Linked DNA regions of Agarilytica rhodophyticola. Each later gene encodes a partner of the first gene's protein in a complex. Links are inferred from orthologs where the notes say so. Each region holds a gene or a part of one and is shown on either strand. Other genes may lie near its edges.

The links.
Region 2: the proteins of secY (region 1) and secA are in contact, whole or in part, in a crystal structure (PDB 3DIN), measured with the Thermotoga maritima proteins. The link is inferred for Agarilytica rhodophyticola from one-to-one orthologs. Residues at the interface, in WP_004081795.1 of Thermotoga maritima: Glu108, Gly109, Glu110, Glu111, Ala236, Glu237, Arg238, Arg239, Ile240, Thr241, Ile242, Gln243, Tyr244, Ala245, Arg246, Arg247, Val248, Thr249, Gly250, Arg251, Arg252, Val253, Tyr254, Gly256, Ala257, Ser258, Thr259, Tyr260, Leu261, Pro262; in WP_004082002.1 of Thermotoga maritima: Glu261, Ala262, Arg263, Lys300, Ala301, Arg302, Thr303, Ile304, Ile305, Leu323, Tyr324, Asp325, Pro326, Val329, Ser330, Tyr333, Ile336, Lys340, Phe345, Val349, Glu363, Phe364, Tyr374, Ser375, Gly376, Gly377, Glu393, Ile395, Thr482, Ser483.
Region 3: secY (region 1) and secG share a complex: the UniProt entries of both Escherichia coli proteins name them as parts of the sec protein translocase complex. The link is inferred for Agarilytica rhodophyticola from one-to-one orthologs.

What each region holds. Positions count from the first base shown.
Region 1 is NZ_CP020038.1:5,165,448-5,170,144, reverse strand. Bases 1,332-4,181 are described here. They hold secY (preprotein translocase subunit SecY), read left to right. Parts: upstream 1,332-2,011; coding sequence 2,012-3,352; downstream 3,353-4,181. Other genes in these bases: rpsK (30S ribosomal protein S11), read left to right, coding at 4,167-4,181; rpsM (30S ribosomal protein S13), read left to right, coding at 3,765-4,121; rpmJ (50S ribosomal protein L36), read left to right, coding at 3,390-3,506; rplO (50S ribosomal protein L15), read left to right, coding at 1,554-1,988; rpmD (50S ribosomal protein L30), read left to right, coding at 1,367-1,552. In the rest of the region: rplF (50S ribosomal protein L6), read left to right, coding at 1-402; rplR (50S ribosomal protein L18), read left to right, coding at 450-800; rpsE (30S ribosomal protein S5), read left to right, coding at 810-1,319; more of rpsK, read left to right, coding at 4,182-4,559; rpsD (30S ribosomal protein S4), read left to right, coding at 4,573-4,697. UniProt on the Escherichia coli protein: The central subunit of the protein translocation channel SecYEG. Consists of two halves formed by TMs 1-5 and 6-10.
Region 2 is NZ_CP020038.1:2,262,798-2,267,892, forward strand. Bases 1,131-4,378 are described here. They hold secA (preprotein translocase subunit SecA), read left to right. Parts: upstream 1,131-1,442; coding sequence 1,443-4,178; downstream 4,179-4,378. Other genes in these bases: BVC89_RS09585 (M23 family metallopeptidase), read left to right, coding at 1,131-1,354; argJ (bifunctional glutamate N-acetyltransferase/amino-acid acetyltransferase ArgJ), read left to right, coding at 4,205-4,378. In the rest of the region: lpxC (UDP-3-O-acyl-N-acetylglucosamine deacetylase), read left to right, coding at 1-153; more of BVC89_RS09585, read left to right, coding at 428-1,130; more of argJ, read left to right, coding at 4,379-5,095. UniProt on the Escherichia coli protein: Required for protein export, interacts with the SecYEG preprotein conducting channel.
Region 3 is NZ_CP020038.1:2,029,660-2,034,294, forward strand. The notes cover bases 1,155-3,942. They hold secG (preprotein translocase subunit SecG), read left to right. Parts: upstream 1,155-2,246; coding sequence 2,247-2,639; downstream 2,640-3,942. Other genes in these bases: glmM (phosphoglucosamine mutase), read left to right, coding at 1,155-1,348; tpiA (triose-phosphate isomerase), read left to right, coding at 1,491-2,231; BVC89_RS08625 (hypothetical protein), read left to right, coding at 3,176-3,604; BVC89_RS08630 (hypothetical protein), read left to right, coding at 3,833-3,942. Also shown: folP (dihydropteroate synthase), read left to right, coding at 1-5; more of glmM, read left to right, coding at 5-1,154; more of BVC89_RS08630, read left to right, coding at 3,943-4,039; BVC89_RS08635 (hypothetical protein), read left to right, coding at 4,080-4,448; BVC89_RS08640 (ABC transporter ATP-binding protein), read left to right, coding at 4,439-4,635. UniProt on the Escherichia coli protein: Subunit of the protein translocation channel SecYEG. Overexpression of some hybrid proteins has been thought to jam the protein secretion apparatus resulting in cell death; while this may be true it also results in FtsH-mediated degradation of SecY.

The DNA.
Region 1 (4,697 bases):
CAGGAAGATAATGTACTTACTTTCTCTTCCACTAATGCTAGTAAGCAAGCGATTGCTTTAACAGGTACAACTCGTTCATTGGTTAACAACATGGTTGTCGGTGTTAGCCAGGGTTTTGAAAGAAAGTTAATATTGAATGGCGTTGGTTATCGTGCGAAAGCATCTGGTAATGTGTTAAATCTTACTTTAGGCTTTTCTCATCCCATCGACTATGCATTACCTGAAGGTGTAACTGCAGAAACTCCTAGTCAGACGGAAATCGTTTTGAAAAGTAGTGATAAACAGTTACTTGGTCAAGTTGCAGCAGATGTGAGAGCGTTCCGTCCACCCGAGCCCTATAAAGGCAAAGGCGTGAGATATGCCGATGAATATGTGCGTCGTAAAGATGCCAAGAAAAAGTAATTCGCGGTAATTAGTGAATACGCTTATCGAGATCAGGTGATATTAATATGAACACGAAAAAACAATCAAGATTAAGGCGAGCAAAGAAGTCGCGCGCCAAGATTAGCGAGTTGCGTAAAACTCGTCTTTGTGTAAATCGCACACCACGTCATATATACGCACAAATCATAGCCGCTGAAGGTGGCAGTGTTTTGGCATCGGCATCTACGTTAGATAAAGATTTACGTGGTGATAAAACAGGAAACATTTCGGCAGCTGAAGCTGTGGGAAAATTGATCGCAGAGCGAGCTAAAACTGCTGGTATTTCTAAAGTAGCTTTTGACCGTAGCGGTTATAAGTACCATGGGCGAGTTAAGGCACTTGCAGATGCAGCTCGCGAAGGCGGATTAGAGTTTTAAGGTTCAACTATGGCGCAATCAAATAAAGAAGAGAGTGCAGCTGAAGGCTTGCAAGAAAAACTGGTTCAAGTTAACCGTGTGGCTAAAACTGTAAAAGGTGGCCGTATCTTCGGTTTCACTGCATTAACTGTTGTTGGCGATGGAAACGGCAGAGTAGGTTTTGGTCGAGGTAAGTCTCGTGAAGTGCCTATTGCTATTCAAAAAGCAATGGAAGCTGCCCGCCGGAATATGATCCAAGTTGAGTTGAATGGTGATACTATTCAATACCCTACTAAGGGTCGTCACGGAGCTTCTAAGGTATACATGCAGCCAGCTTCTCAAGGTACTGGTGTCATTGCTGGTGGTGCGATGCGTGCTGTTTTAGAAATTGCTGGCGTACAAAACGTATTGGCAAAGTGCTACGGATCAACCAATCCAGTGAATGTAGTTCGTGCTACTTTCGAAGCATTACGTGCTATGGCATCACCTGAGTCTGTGGCGTCAAAGCGTGGTAAGTCTGTAGAAGAAATATTGAATTAATTGTAGGTGTCGCCTTGTGGGCGATGCTTTAAACTGGTGGAAGAGCCATGGCTAAGAAAACCGTAAAAGTTACTCAAATAAAGAGTTCATCTGGACGCTTAAAGAACCATATTGCAAGTATTCGTGGTCTTGGTTTGCGTCGCATTGGTCACACGGTGGAGTTAGAAGACACACCTTCTGTGCGCGGTATGATCAATCAAGTTTATTACATGGTTAAGGTTGAAGGGGAATAAGATGCATCTTAATACTTTGAGTCCTGCACCTGGTCGTGTAAAGGCAAAAAAACGTGTAGGTCGTGGAATTGGTAGCGGTGTTGGTAAAACTGCTGGTCGCGGTCACAAAGGTTTGAAATCTCGTTCTGGTGGTAGTGTTAAGCCAGGCTTTGAGGGTGGTCAAATGCCACTCCAGAAGCGACTGCCTAAGTATGGCTTTACAAGTCGCATCAGCAAGGTGACAGCAGAAATTCGATTGGCTGAACTCAACAAGGTTGATGCTGAAGTAATCGATATTGACGCTTTGAAGACAGCTAATTTAGTCAATGAAAATATCAAGCGTGCCAAGGTATTTTTATCGGGTGAACTAAAGAAAGCTGTTACGCTCAAAGGTTTGGCTGTGACTAAAGGCGCTAAGGCTGCTATTGAAGCTGCTGGCGGCAAAGTCGAAGAATAACACTTTGAATTTGAGAGGAATCGATGGCTACCCAAGGTAACTCACCGTTAGGAAGTCAGAAAGGTTTAGGCGAACTTTGGGTTCGCCTTAAGTTTTTATTGCTGGCGATTATGGTTTATCGCTTGGGTACTCATATTCCAGTTCCTGGTATTGACCCAGAGCAAGTGGCTAATTTGCTGAGTCAAAACCAGGGAACCATGCTTGGCATGTTTAACATGTTTTCAGGCGGCGCTTTCGAGCGTATGAGTATTCTGGCTCTGGGCATCATGCCTTACATCTCTGCGTCTATCATTATGCAAATGATGACCGCGGTAACTCCCACACTCGAAGCTCTAAAAAAAGAGGGTGAGGCAGGAAGAAGAAAAATTAGTCAGTATACTCGTTATTTAACCGTTTGTTTGGCTTTGGTTCAGGCGTTTGTGATGGTTAGAGGTCTGGCTGGGCAAGGCATGGCTTATGCGGAGTATTCCGCTCTAAGTTTTTATGTTATCGCTGTGGTATCTCTTGTTACTGGTGCTGTATTTATGATGTGGCTTGGTGAACAAGTAACCGAGCGCGGCATTGGGAACGGCATTTCCATGCTTATCTTTGCTGGTATTGTGGCAGGTTTGCCAGCTGCAGTTGGTTCTGCATTTGAAAGTGCGCGACAAGGTGATATTCATTTGTTGATGTTGCTTGCAATAGCCTTTGCCGCAGTAGCGGTTGTTTGGTTTGTTGTTAGAATGGAGCGTGGGCAGCGAAGAATTACTATTCAATATGCTCGTAAGCAAGTGGGTAGAAGCGGCCAAGTTGCAACACAGACAAGTCATCTGCCACTTAAGATAAACATGGCGGGCGTTATCCCCGTGATCTTTGCCAGTAGTATATTGTTATTCCCAACCTCTATTGCACAGTGGATGGGAAGCTCAAGTGAAGGTAAAGGTGGAGAGTTGCTACAAGATTTTGCTGCGATGATAGGCCCTGGCCAACCTTTGAACTTCGTGTTGTTTGGCGTATTGATTATCTTGTTCTGTTTCGTTTACACGGCAATGATGTATAACCCTAAAGAAGTGGCAGATAATCTTAAAAAAGGTGGCGCTTATATTCCAGGAATTCGTCCTGGAGAGCAGTCAGCGAAGTACATTGATAATGTATTAACGCGTTTGACTGTTGTTGGCTCTCTCTATATTGCGGCAGTAGCCTTATTGCCTCAGTTTTTGACTGCATCGGCGAACATACCTGTTTATGTAGGTGGTACATCGTTATTGATCGTTGTGGTAGTGGTTATGGACTTTATGTCACAAGTTCAATCCCATTTAATGACACATCAATACGACTCAGTCATGAAGAAAGCGAATTTGCAAAGTTATGGACGCACTCGCTAGTTGCCGTCTATTTTGATAGTTAGAGGTTAGAAAATAAATGAAAGTACGTGCTTCTGTTAAAAAAGTTTGCCGCAATTGCAAAGTTGTTCGGCGCAAAGGTGTAGTACGTGTGATCTGCTCTGCAGAACCACGTCATAAGCAACGCCAAGGTTAATTTTATCAAGTTTTACCAGGCGCTGAATTTCAAAACAGGTGCAGTCGTAATTGTTTAGAAATGAAGAGCCTTTTAAGCTTTCATAGCTTAATAAATATAGAGATGTTAACTGTCGCTTAGAGAGAAATTTCTAAGCTATTGCTTTTTGATCAATTTACCGCTATTCTTGCGCGCTTTTTGGGGTAGGCCCCAAAAAGAGCGTGGAATGGTGTTTTTGGTTGTTAACATCATAGTTCATATCAATCTGGAGTAAAGTGAATGGCTCGTATCGCTGGTGTCAACATACCAGACCATAAGCATGCCGTAATTTCCCTGACCTACGTTTACGGGGTTGGTCGCAGCATTGCAAAGCAAATTTGTGCGACTACAGGAATTGCTGAAGCAACTAAAATTGGTGATTTATCTGAAGAGCAGATGGATGCTATTCGTGGAGAAGTTGCAAAACTATCGGTTGAAGGTGATCTTCGACGTGAAGTCTCTATGAATATCAAACGTTTGATGGACCTTGGCGCTTATCGCGGCCTTCGTCATCGTCGTAATCTACCAGTTCGTGGTCAGCGTTCTAAGACAAATGCGCGCACTCGTAAAGGTCCTCGTAAACCTATCAAGAGATAAGTTTTAGAGTAAACATTAAACAGAATCGTTTGGGAAAAAATTGTTATGGCTAAGCCATCCAAAAGTTCGACAAAGAAAAAGGTCAAAAAGACCGTAGTCGATGGCGTTGCACATATTCATGCATCATTTAACAACACCATCGTTACCATTACTGATCGTCAAGGCAATACCTTATCATGGGCCACAGCTGGTGGTTCAGGCTTTAGAGGGTCTCGTAAAAGTACGCCTTTTGCTGCTCAGATCGCTGCTGAAAGAGCAGGCACTGCAGCTCAAGACTATGGCTTGAAGAATCTAGATGTAGAAGTAAAAGGGCCTGGTCCAGGCCGTGAATCAGCTGTTCGAGCGCTTAATAACATTGGTTATAAAGTAACTAATATTACTGATGTTACACCTGTGCCTCATAATGGCTGCCGCCCACCTAAGAAGCGTCGAGTATAAGGAGTAAAAAAAGATGGCTCGTTATATAGGTCCAACTTGTAAGCTCTCTCGCCGTGAGGGTACAGATTTATTTTTGAAAAGTGGTGTTCGCCCGCTAGAATCTAAGTGTAAGGCGGAAACTCAACCAGGTCAGCACGG
Region 2 (5,095 bases), 2.9 Mb from region 1 along the record:
GGTGAATATCGCGCACATAAATCTGGTCACGCACTCAACAACAAATCTCTGCTTGAGTTAATCAAGCGCACCGATACCTGGGATTTGGTCACTTTTGAAGAAGATAACGAATCTCCAATCTCTTATATAAAACCACTTGCGGCGGCGGTTTAGGCCTATATTTATAGTGGTTTTAGGCCAAATCACTACTTGGCTGTAAAAATCATCAACTGTCAATATTGGTATTTAATAAAAATTTGTGCCATGATTCACATCCTTTAACGAGAGTGGGTGACGGAAATGGGGACTTGTTCGTTGCCAAAAGAATAAATTTTATGCGTCTTTAGTACAAATTGGGATGCTTTTGTACTTATTTGGGTGTACTTGTTTAAGTGTGTTATATACTTAGAATTACTCGGAAAGACCAAATTTATCGATTTTTTGCCAGATGAAGATCATTGTTATAAGCAAGCGTCATAACAGCACCCGCAGTTTTAATGTTGGCGGGTGGACCCGTGCCTTTTTATCAATCTGTCTTCTCGGAATACCTATCGGCTCCTACCTGGGCTACCACAAGCTACTTAAAAACGACAAAAACATAGATTCCAGCATTACTCAAGCTTGGGTAAGTGCGCTCGACAAGCAAGAACAAGAAGTCAAAGATGTAAAACAAGAAGCTGAACGTAAGTTGGCCGCGCTGACATTAAGAGTCGCTGAATTGCAGGCTAGAGTTGTACGACTAGACGCTTTGGGCGAACGATTGACCACAATGGCCAAGTTAGACAAAGGCGAATTTGACTTTAGCCGCGTGCCCGCACTTGGTGGTCCCGAACTTGCCCTTGATGATGAATCCCTGGCGAGCCAGAATGATCTGCAATTATTGCTTGGTCAGCTGGGCGCAAAAATTGAAGATCGACAACAGCAACTCGATGTACTTGAGGCTCTGTTGGCGAAACGTAAGTTGCAGAGCGATGTTTTCCTCGCTGGTCGACCGATCAAGTCTGGCTGGATGTCTTCCAAATTTGGTCGTAGGACTGATCCATTTACTGGGCGTATTGCTTGGCATGCCGGAGTGGATTTTGCCGGTAAGCAAGGCTCTGATATTGTATCTGTTGCAGCGGGTGTCGTGACCTGGTCGGGTGAACGTTATGGTTATGGCCAGATGGTAGAAGTGAATCACGGCAACGGTTTCACTACACGTTATGCCCATTGTAAAGAAAACTTAGTAAAAGTTGGCGATATTATTAAAAAAGGCCAAGTAATTGCCCTTATGGGGTCAAGTGGTCGCTCAACTGGTCCTCACGTCCACTTCGAAGTCTATAAACATGGCCGAGCTGTCGATCCGTCCACATATATTCATCGCGCAAGTCGCTGAATCCTCCTATATAATTCCCACCCCCTCGAAAAACAATATTTAGTAACCATATAGTGGTAATACTCAAACCACGTTATTTGGACGTCATATGTTAGCAAAAACTTTTAGAGCTGTTTTTGGGTCAAAAAACGATCGTGAAATAAAACGCATGGGCAAGGTCGTTAAGAAAATTAATGAATTAGAAGCGACCTATGAAGCACTAGACGCAGATGCCCTGAAAGCAAAAACGGCAGAGTTTAGAGAGCGTTTCAATAAAGGGGAAACTCTAGATCAGATTCTCCCGGACGCTTTTGCTGCTGTCAGAGAGGCGAGTAAGCGCTTTATGGGAATGCGTCACTTTGACGTACAGCTTATGGGAGGCATGACCTTACACGAAGGCCGTATTGCAGAAATGCGTACCGGTGAAGGTAAAACTTTGATGTCTACCCTGGCGGCATATCTCAATGCTATTCCGGGAAATGGTGTCCATATCGTTACCGTTAACGACTATCTTGCCGCGCGGGATGCTAACTGGATGAAGCCTTTATATGAGGCGCTGGATCTGAAGGTAGGTGTTATTGTTTCGATGCAACACCCAGAAGACAAGCGCGCTGCTTACGATGCGGACATTACCTATGGCACCAACAATGAATTTGGTTTTGATTATTTGCGCGACAATATGGCTTTGCGTAAAGAGGATCGCATGCAGCGTTCCCACAGTTTTGCTGTGGTGGACGAAGTAGACTCAATCCTTATTGACGAGGCTAGAACTCCTTTAATTATTTCTGGTGCGGCGGAAGATAGTTCTGAGTTATACCGCACGATGAACAAGTTAATTCCTTCTTTGGTAGAACAGCCTCAACAACCGGAAGGCGTCGAAGAGCCGATCGAGATTACAGGCCACTTCACCATCGACGAGAAATTACGCCAGATAGAGCTGACCGAGATCGGCCATCAGTTAGTCGAAGAGTGGTTATCGAAAAATAATTTACTGGAAGAGAATGATAGCTTATATAACGCCGGTAACTTAAGCCTTTTGCACCACGTCCATTCGGCATTGAAAGCACATAAGCTGTTTAACAACGACGTCGAATACATCATCCAAAATGGTCAGGTTGTATTAATTGACGAACATACAGGTCGTACTATGCCTGGCCGTCGTTTATCTGAAGGGCTGCATCAGGCGATCGAAGCGAAGGAAGGGGTGGAAATTCAGGCAGAAAGCCAAACACTTGCTTCCACAACTTTCCAGAATTACTTCCGTATCTATGAAAAATTAGCCGGTATGACTGGTACAGCGGATACCGAAGCCTATGAATTCAAGCAGATTTACAACCTTGAAGTGGTTGTTATTCCACCCAATAAAACGATTGCCCGGCAAGATTTAAATGACCTTGTCTACCTAAGTATTGATGAAAAATACGACGCTATCATTGCCGATATCAAGGAGTTTCGTAGCAAAAATGCGCCTGTTTTGGTGGGAACGGCCTCTGTTGAAACGTCAGAAGCTATGTCTCGACGTTTAAAATCTGCTGGTATACAACACGAAGTATTAAACGCCAAACAACACGAAAGAGAAGCCTATATTATTGCCCAGGCCGGAATACCTGGTGCGGTAACTATTGCCACCAACATGGCTGGTCGTGGAACTGATATTGTCTTGGGAGGAAACTGGGAAGCAGAAATCGCACAGTTAAAAGAGCCCTCTGATGCTCAGGTTGCCAGCATTAAGGAAGATTGGAAGAAACGTCATGAGACCGTTCTTGCAGCAGGTGGCTTACATATTATCGGCACCGAGCGTCATGAATCGCGCCGTATCGATAATCAGCTGCGTGGCCGTGCTGGTAGACAAGGTGATCCAGGTTTATCGCGTTTTTATCTATCTCTGGAAGATAATCTAATGCGTATCTTTGCCTCAGAAAGAGTGCGCAATTTCATGCAAGCTTTGGGGATGGAAAAAGGGGAGGCCATCGAACACCGTATGGTAACCAACGCCATTGAAAAAGCGCAGAGAAAAGTTGAAGCCCGCAATTTTGACTATCGTAAGCAAGTATTGGAATACGATGATGTGGCGAATGATCAGCGCCGAGTTATCTATACCCAGCGTAATGAGTTGTTAGAATCTGATGATATTGAAAACGCCATCGCCGGTATTCGAGATGATGTGGTCAACAATGTAATTTCTGGTTTTGTGCCGCCTCAGAGTATTGAAGAGCAATGGAATATTGAAGGTTTGGAGCGTGCCCTAGAAGACGATTTCGGTATTAAATTGACGATCCAAAAATGGCTTGATGAAGACGATAATTTGTTTGAAGAGCCCCTACGTAAGAAAATTGTCGAGGCTGTAGACGCCGTCTACCTCCAGAAAGCTGAGCGTTTTGGTGACATTATCCGCACCCTTGAAAAGCAGATTATGTTGCAAGTGCTGGATACATTGTGGAAGGAACATTTGCAGAATATGGATTACTTACGTCAAGGTATTGGTCTGCGTGCTTATGCTCAGCGTAATCCTAAGCAGGAATACAAACGAGAATCTTTCGAGCTGTTTCAAAAGCTGTTGGATAATTTAAAGCATGATGTCACTCGTATTCTCTTCCGTGTTGAGCCTATGTCTGAGCAGGAAGTGGAAGAAATGGATCGAAGACGTCATGAAGAAGCTGAACAACAAAAGTTAAAAATGGAACATGAGCAGGTGTCTCAGCTAACGCCAAGTGAAGAGCAACCGCAGGAAGTGGTAGACACTGAACGTCCCTATGTACGTTCAGGTAAAAAAGTAGGGCGTAACGACCCTTGCCCATGTGGTTCTGGAAAGAAATTTAAAGCTTGTCACGGCAAATTATCTTGATTTAGAGCGCAAGAGGATGGATTTTTATGGCCGTTGGTAACAGTGTTTGGCCCGAGTTTTATCCTATTAAAGGAGTGAAGCTTGGAGTTGGTGAGGCCGGAATTAAATACTCGTCACGTAAGGATTTGGCTTTAGTTGTTCTGGATGAAGGTTGTGAAGTTGCCGGTGTATTTACCCAAAATGCCTATGCTGCAGCACCTGTAGATATTTGTCGAAAGCATCTTGGGCAAAATAAAAGTATTCGCGCTCTAGTGATAAACTCGGGTAATGCCAATGCCTGTACAGGCATTGAGGGTGTGGATGCAGCGCTGCGTTGTTGTGATAAAGTAGCGCAACTTACCGATATCGAGCAAACGCAGGTGCTGCCCTTTTCCACCGGGGTCATTGGTGAATTATTGCCTTTTGAGAAAATTGAAGCGGCTTTACCAGCGGCGTATGAGGCCTTGTCTGAAAATAACTGGCTATCCTTTGCACAAGCGATTATGACAACAGACACCCGCCCCAAGGGTGCGAGTAAACAAATTGAATGGCAGGGGCAAACTCTTACCATCAGCGGTGTTGCTAAAGGTGCGGGAATGATTAACCCTAATATGGCGACGATGCTTGCATTTATCGCAACAGACGCCCCTGTAAGCAGCGATATACTAGACAAGCTATCCCGCGTAGCGGCACAACAATCATTTAATCGGATCACCATTGACGGTGATACTTCCACCAATGACGCGTGCATATTGATTGCCACAGGAAAAGCCGAACTTGAAACTATCGAAGCGGAAGATACGCCCTTATTTAACCTGTTAAAAGATGCTGTTATCGAAGTTTACCAATCACTCGCACAACAGATTGTGAAGGATGGTGAGGGCGCAACTAAGTTCGTTAAAATAGAAGTAATGGGGGGGCGTGACAACCAAGAGAGC
Region 3 (4,635 bases), 3.1 Mb from region 1 along the record:
ATTAATGGCTCGCAAGTATTTTGGCACAGATGGTATACGAGGACGTGTAGGAGAGGGGGCTATTACCCCAGAGTTTTTTTTACAGTTTGGCTGGGCGGTTGGCCAAGTACTTAACCGGCATAGAGAAGATGATGAGCCTTGTAAGGTATTGATCGGTAAAGATACAAGAATATCCGGCTATATGTTCGAGTCTGCTCTTCAGGCGGGGCTTATTAGTGCCGGTGTCGATGTAGTATTGCTAGGGCCAATGCCAACGCCTGCTGTTGCTTACCTCACGCGAACTTTTCAGGCCTGTGCAGGCTTCGTAATTAGTGCATCCCACAATCCCTACCACGACAATGGTATTAAACTGTTCAATACCGAAGGGGTTAAATTAACTGATGAGCTTGAGTTGGAAATTGAAGCCCAGTTAGAACAGACCATGACCATGTCAAAAGACCTGGGTAAGGCCAGTCGATTGAGCGATGCTAATGGTCGTTATATTGAGTTCTGTAAAGGAACTATGCCTTGGGGTTTCAGCTTACATGGTTTAAATATCGTACTTGATTGTGCCAACGGTGCTACGTATCACCTTGCACCTAAGGTCTTTGCTGAGCTTGGTGCACATGTAACATCCATAGGTGTTGAGCCTAACGGACACAATATTAATCTTGAATGTGGAGCCACTAAACTCAATCAGCTACAGAAAAAAGTTCTGGAAGAAGATGCAGATCTTGGTATCGCCTTTGATGGCGACGGTGATCGGGTGATGTTTGTCGACCACAAAGGAGAAATTGTCGACGGAGATCAATTACTTTATATCATTGCCAGCTTTCGTAAAAAATATGAAGGCGTCTGTGAAGGAGTGGTCGGCACACTAATGACCAATTTTGGTTTCGAGATGGGAATGAAAAATCTCGGTATTCCCTTTGATCGTGCCAAGGTGGGCGATCGCTATGTTATTGAATCGATGAAAAAGAACAACTGGCATATTGGGGGTGAATCCTCTGGTCATATTGTTTGTAGCGATGTTACCACCACAGGTGATGGTATTATTTCTGCTCTGCAAGTGATGAAAGCTTTAGTTACTGAAAAAGAATGTCTGCATGATATTAAGCAAAACATGCAAAAGCTGCCTCAAGTGATGATTAATGTCCCTGTGAAAAATGCGATTAAGCTTGATGAAAATACCAGCATTAAGCAGGCGATTGATGCTGCTGAAAGTCAAATGGAAGGAAAAGGACGTGTATTGTTAAGGCCTTCAGGAACTGAGCCTGTCATTCGTGTTATGGTAGAGGGCCAGCATCACGATCTCGTTTCTAGGCTCGCAAAAGAACTTGCTGAAGTGGTTGGAAAGGCCGTTGCTTAACCTTGTTTAAAAATGTTTTCGTAGGATGTTGTATCTAGCAGCATTCTCCTATAAGATTTGCGCCCGCTCTAGAGGGGTGTTCATCTAAATCCCAGTTGCGCAATATTGGCGAATAACTGGCTACTACATAAGGTAATTTGAGATGAGGCGACCGATAGTCATCGGCAATTGGAAAATGAATGGTGATAGCGCTTTTACGGGCGACCACCTGCGTTCATTGGCTGACAAGTGGGCGGGAGTGCATAACGCAGAAGTTGCAGTTTGCCCTCCTTATCCTTATTTGTCTTTGGCTTCGGATATCTTAGAGCAAACAAATATTGCTTGGGGCGCACAGGATATTAGTGTCGAGAAAAATGGCGCTTACACAGGAGAAGTCTCCGCTAGCATGTTGGCAGACTGTGGTTGTAAGTTCGCAATTGTGGGACACTCCGAGCGTCGAGAATATCATGCCGAAAGCTCTGAGCTAGTGGCTAAGAAATTCAAGGTTGCGGTTGAAAGTGGAATTGTGCCGGTGCTTTGTGTTGGTGAAAGTCTAGAAGACAGAGAAGCTGACAAAACCTTTGACGTTGTTGGCCGTCAGTTGTTGAAAGTTGTAGAACATTGCGGTTTAGACGTGGTGGCAAAAGGCATTATTGCTTATGAGCCTATTTGGGCGATAGGAACGGGTAAGTCGGCAACGCCACAAATAGCACAAGATGTTCATTCTTATATAAGAGAAGTATTGGGGCCTGAAGGCGACCAAATTAAGATTTTATACGGTGGAAGTGTCAAGCCTGATTCTGCTGAAGCACTTTTTAAGCAAAAAGATATAGACGGCGCACTTGTTGGCGGCGCTTCATTAAAAGTCGATGACTTTGTAGATATTTGTAAAGCTGCAGAGTGATCTAGAGAGAAAACAATGGAAAACCTAATTATATTAGTGCATATCCTTACAGCCTTGGCGATTATAGGCTTAATCCTTTTGCAACAAGGCAAGGGTGCGGATATGGGTGCTTCATTTGGTAGTGGTGCATCGCAAACTTTATTTGGTGCTTCTGGTTCAGGAAACTTCTTTTCCAAAATGACTGCAATTTTGGCATTTGTGTTCTTTGTTACCAGTTTTAGCTTAGCTGTTATTGCAAAGCAAAAAGCATCCATTGGCGATGATCTGCCTGCTGTAATCGAAACAACAGTAGACGATGTTCCCGCTGTTGAAGATACGTCTATTCCAGTAGATGACGATATTCCGCAAGTTGAAACTGAAACAAACGAGAATTCACAAGAAGATATTCCCGAAGTTCCAGAACAGTAAACAATTTGCAACTCTTTATGCCCAAGTGGTGGAATTGGTAGACACGCTATCTTGAGGGGGTAGTGGCGTAAGCCGTGCCGGTTCAAGTCCGGCCTTGGGCACCATTTCTTTATTTTTAGAAAAATCTTCTAAAATCCTAAACAGAACAACGTTAAACGGAACAGATCGTTGTGTGTTTCGATACATGCCTAAGCGATCCCATACAAGCCGTTCAGGAAAGGCCATTTTTACGACCGCTCGCTTCTCTTGATACCCGCCGCAAGCCCAGAGTTGATAAGGGTTTGCCAGAAACGTTAGCGCGGTTCGATACATATCTTAAAATGATCTTTGCGGTCCCTTCTCTCGATCAAGATATAGTTAGACAGGTGATTATTACCTAACTAACTGTTTTCATTAAAAAAAGAGACCCGAATCCAGTTAGATCTGATTGTAATCAGCAGAAGGATGATAAGTGGAACGAGGCTATTGAATAAACTGTTAAGTTTCAAGTAGCCATGACGTACGACTACCAAAAAGACATCAAGGAAGCATGTGCAATGCTTCCAGATGTGGAAGGGTCAACTATCATTTCAATTAGAGTGAATGTTGTTGATCCTGAATTCAATGTTGTCTATTTAAAAACGGATAAAGGTATTTTCTCTTTGCAAGGTGAAGTGGGTGGAGAATACCTTGGTGTTCATCTCTTAAATGAACTGCCTGAGATTACAAATCAAGATGGGTATGTAGTCTGTAAATATCGGCCATTTGAGATTTCTGAAGGCCGCAAAATTTCCCAAGCAAGACAAATAGGTGGTGCTTGGCAAGGGCATGGCTTTGAGTTCAGTTTTTCTGAAGTTCCAACTAAGTCCATGATTGTTCAGTCTATATACTGTGGTGCTAAACCTGAGGGGCTTGAGGATTGTCTCCGCTTAGGGGGCGGGCACTACGAAAACGAATGGAATTCCTATACATTATCGGTGCGTTGATTGCCTTTGGAATCATTTACACGATTATAGATAATCGAAGAATGACCAATATAGCAGAAGAGAGAGGGCTGCCCGATATATGTGGCTTCGCAAGATCTTTCAATTACAGAGAAATTGATACGAAGATTATTCGGGAAGTTATAGAACGAAGTTCAAGATAATCTAGGCACATTTAATGGAATAAAATTTCCCGTTCGTGCAGACGATTTGTTCGAGGAAACATACAAGTTGGATCCAGAGGACTTGGAATATACTTATGTGGCGATAGCCGATAAACTGGAGATTAGCACGGCTAATCCAGGAAATAATCCGTACTGGAACAAAGTTAAATCGGTGCATGACCTTGTACAGTTTCTACACCATCAATCTAGAGTGAAAAATGCATCACAAAGTAATCTACCCAAGTTGCTGGTTGCATCAGCAAAGATTCACTAAGCGATACTTAGCTCGCCGGTAATTACGGCGTTATACGTAAATGAGCTGCGAGAAATGTAATAAGCAATTTAAGTCGGAATTATCTGCTGCTAAGACAGATACAATGATGGGTATCTGTATGTCATGCGGTCGCCGACTCAAGTACGATGATGTTTCAGAAAGGTTCGCAACTGGTGCGATATTGGCTTTTACCAGCACACCACTTTTCTTTCTCTCGCTGTTCAGCTGGGCTTATTTCTTATCATTGCTCGTCGTTATTGGTGGTTCAGCTTTGGTTGTCTGGTTTCTAACCAGAAAGTATGGTGGGTATATTGTCGCTAGTACACTGAAAGAGTATCAGAAGGGTAATATAGCACCGGCCTTTGCACACACCTACTCACCAGAAGCAACAGGCCCCCTATGGGACTAATCACCAAATTCTACCACTTCCTCCACCACCACATCCGCCACTCAAACCGAGTCATCGGCTCCATTGTCGGCCTATCCATACTTGACCAAAGCTTCTCTATCGGCTGTGTTTACGTGTGGAAAAGCATTATTGACCAATACCTCATCCGCGCAGACCAATGGTCCAGCAGCGATTTTTACATCGGTGT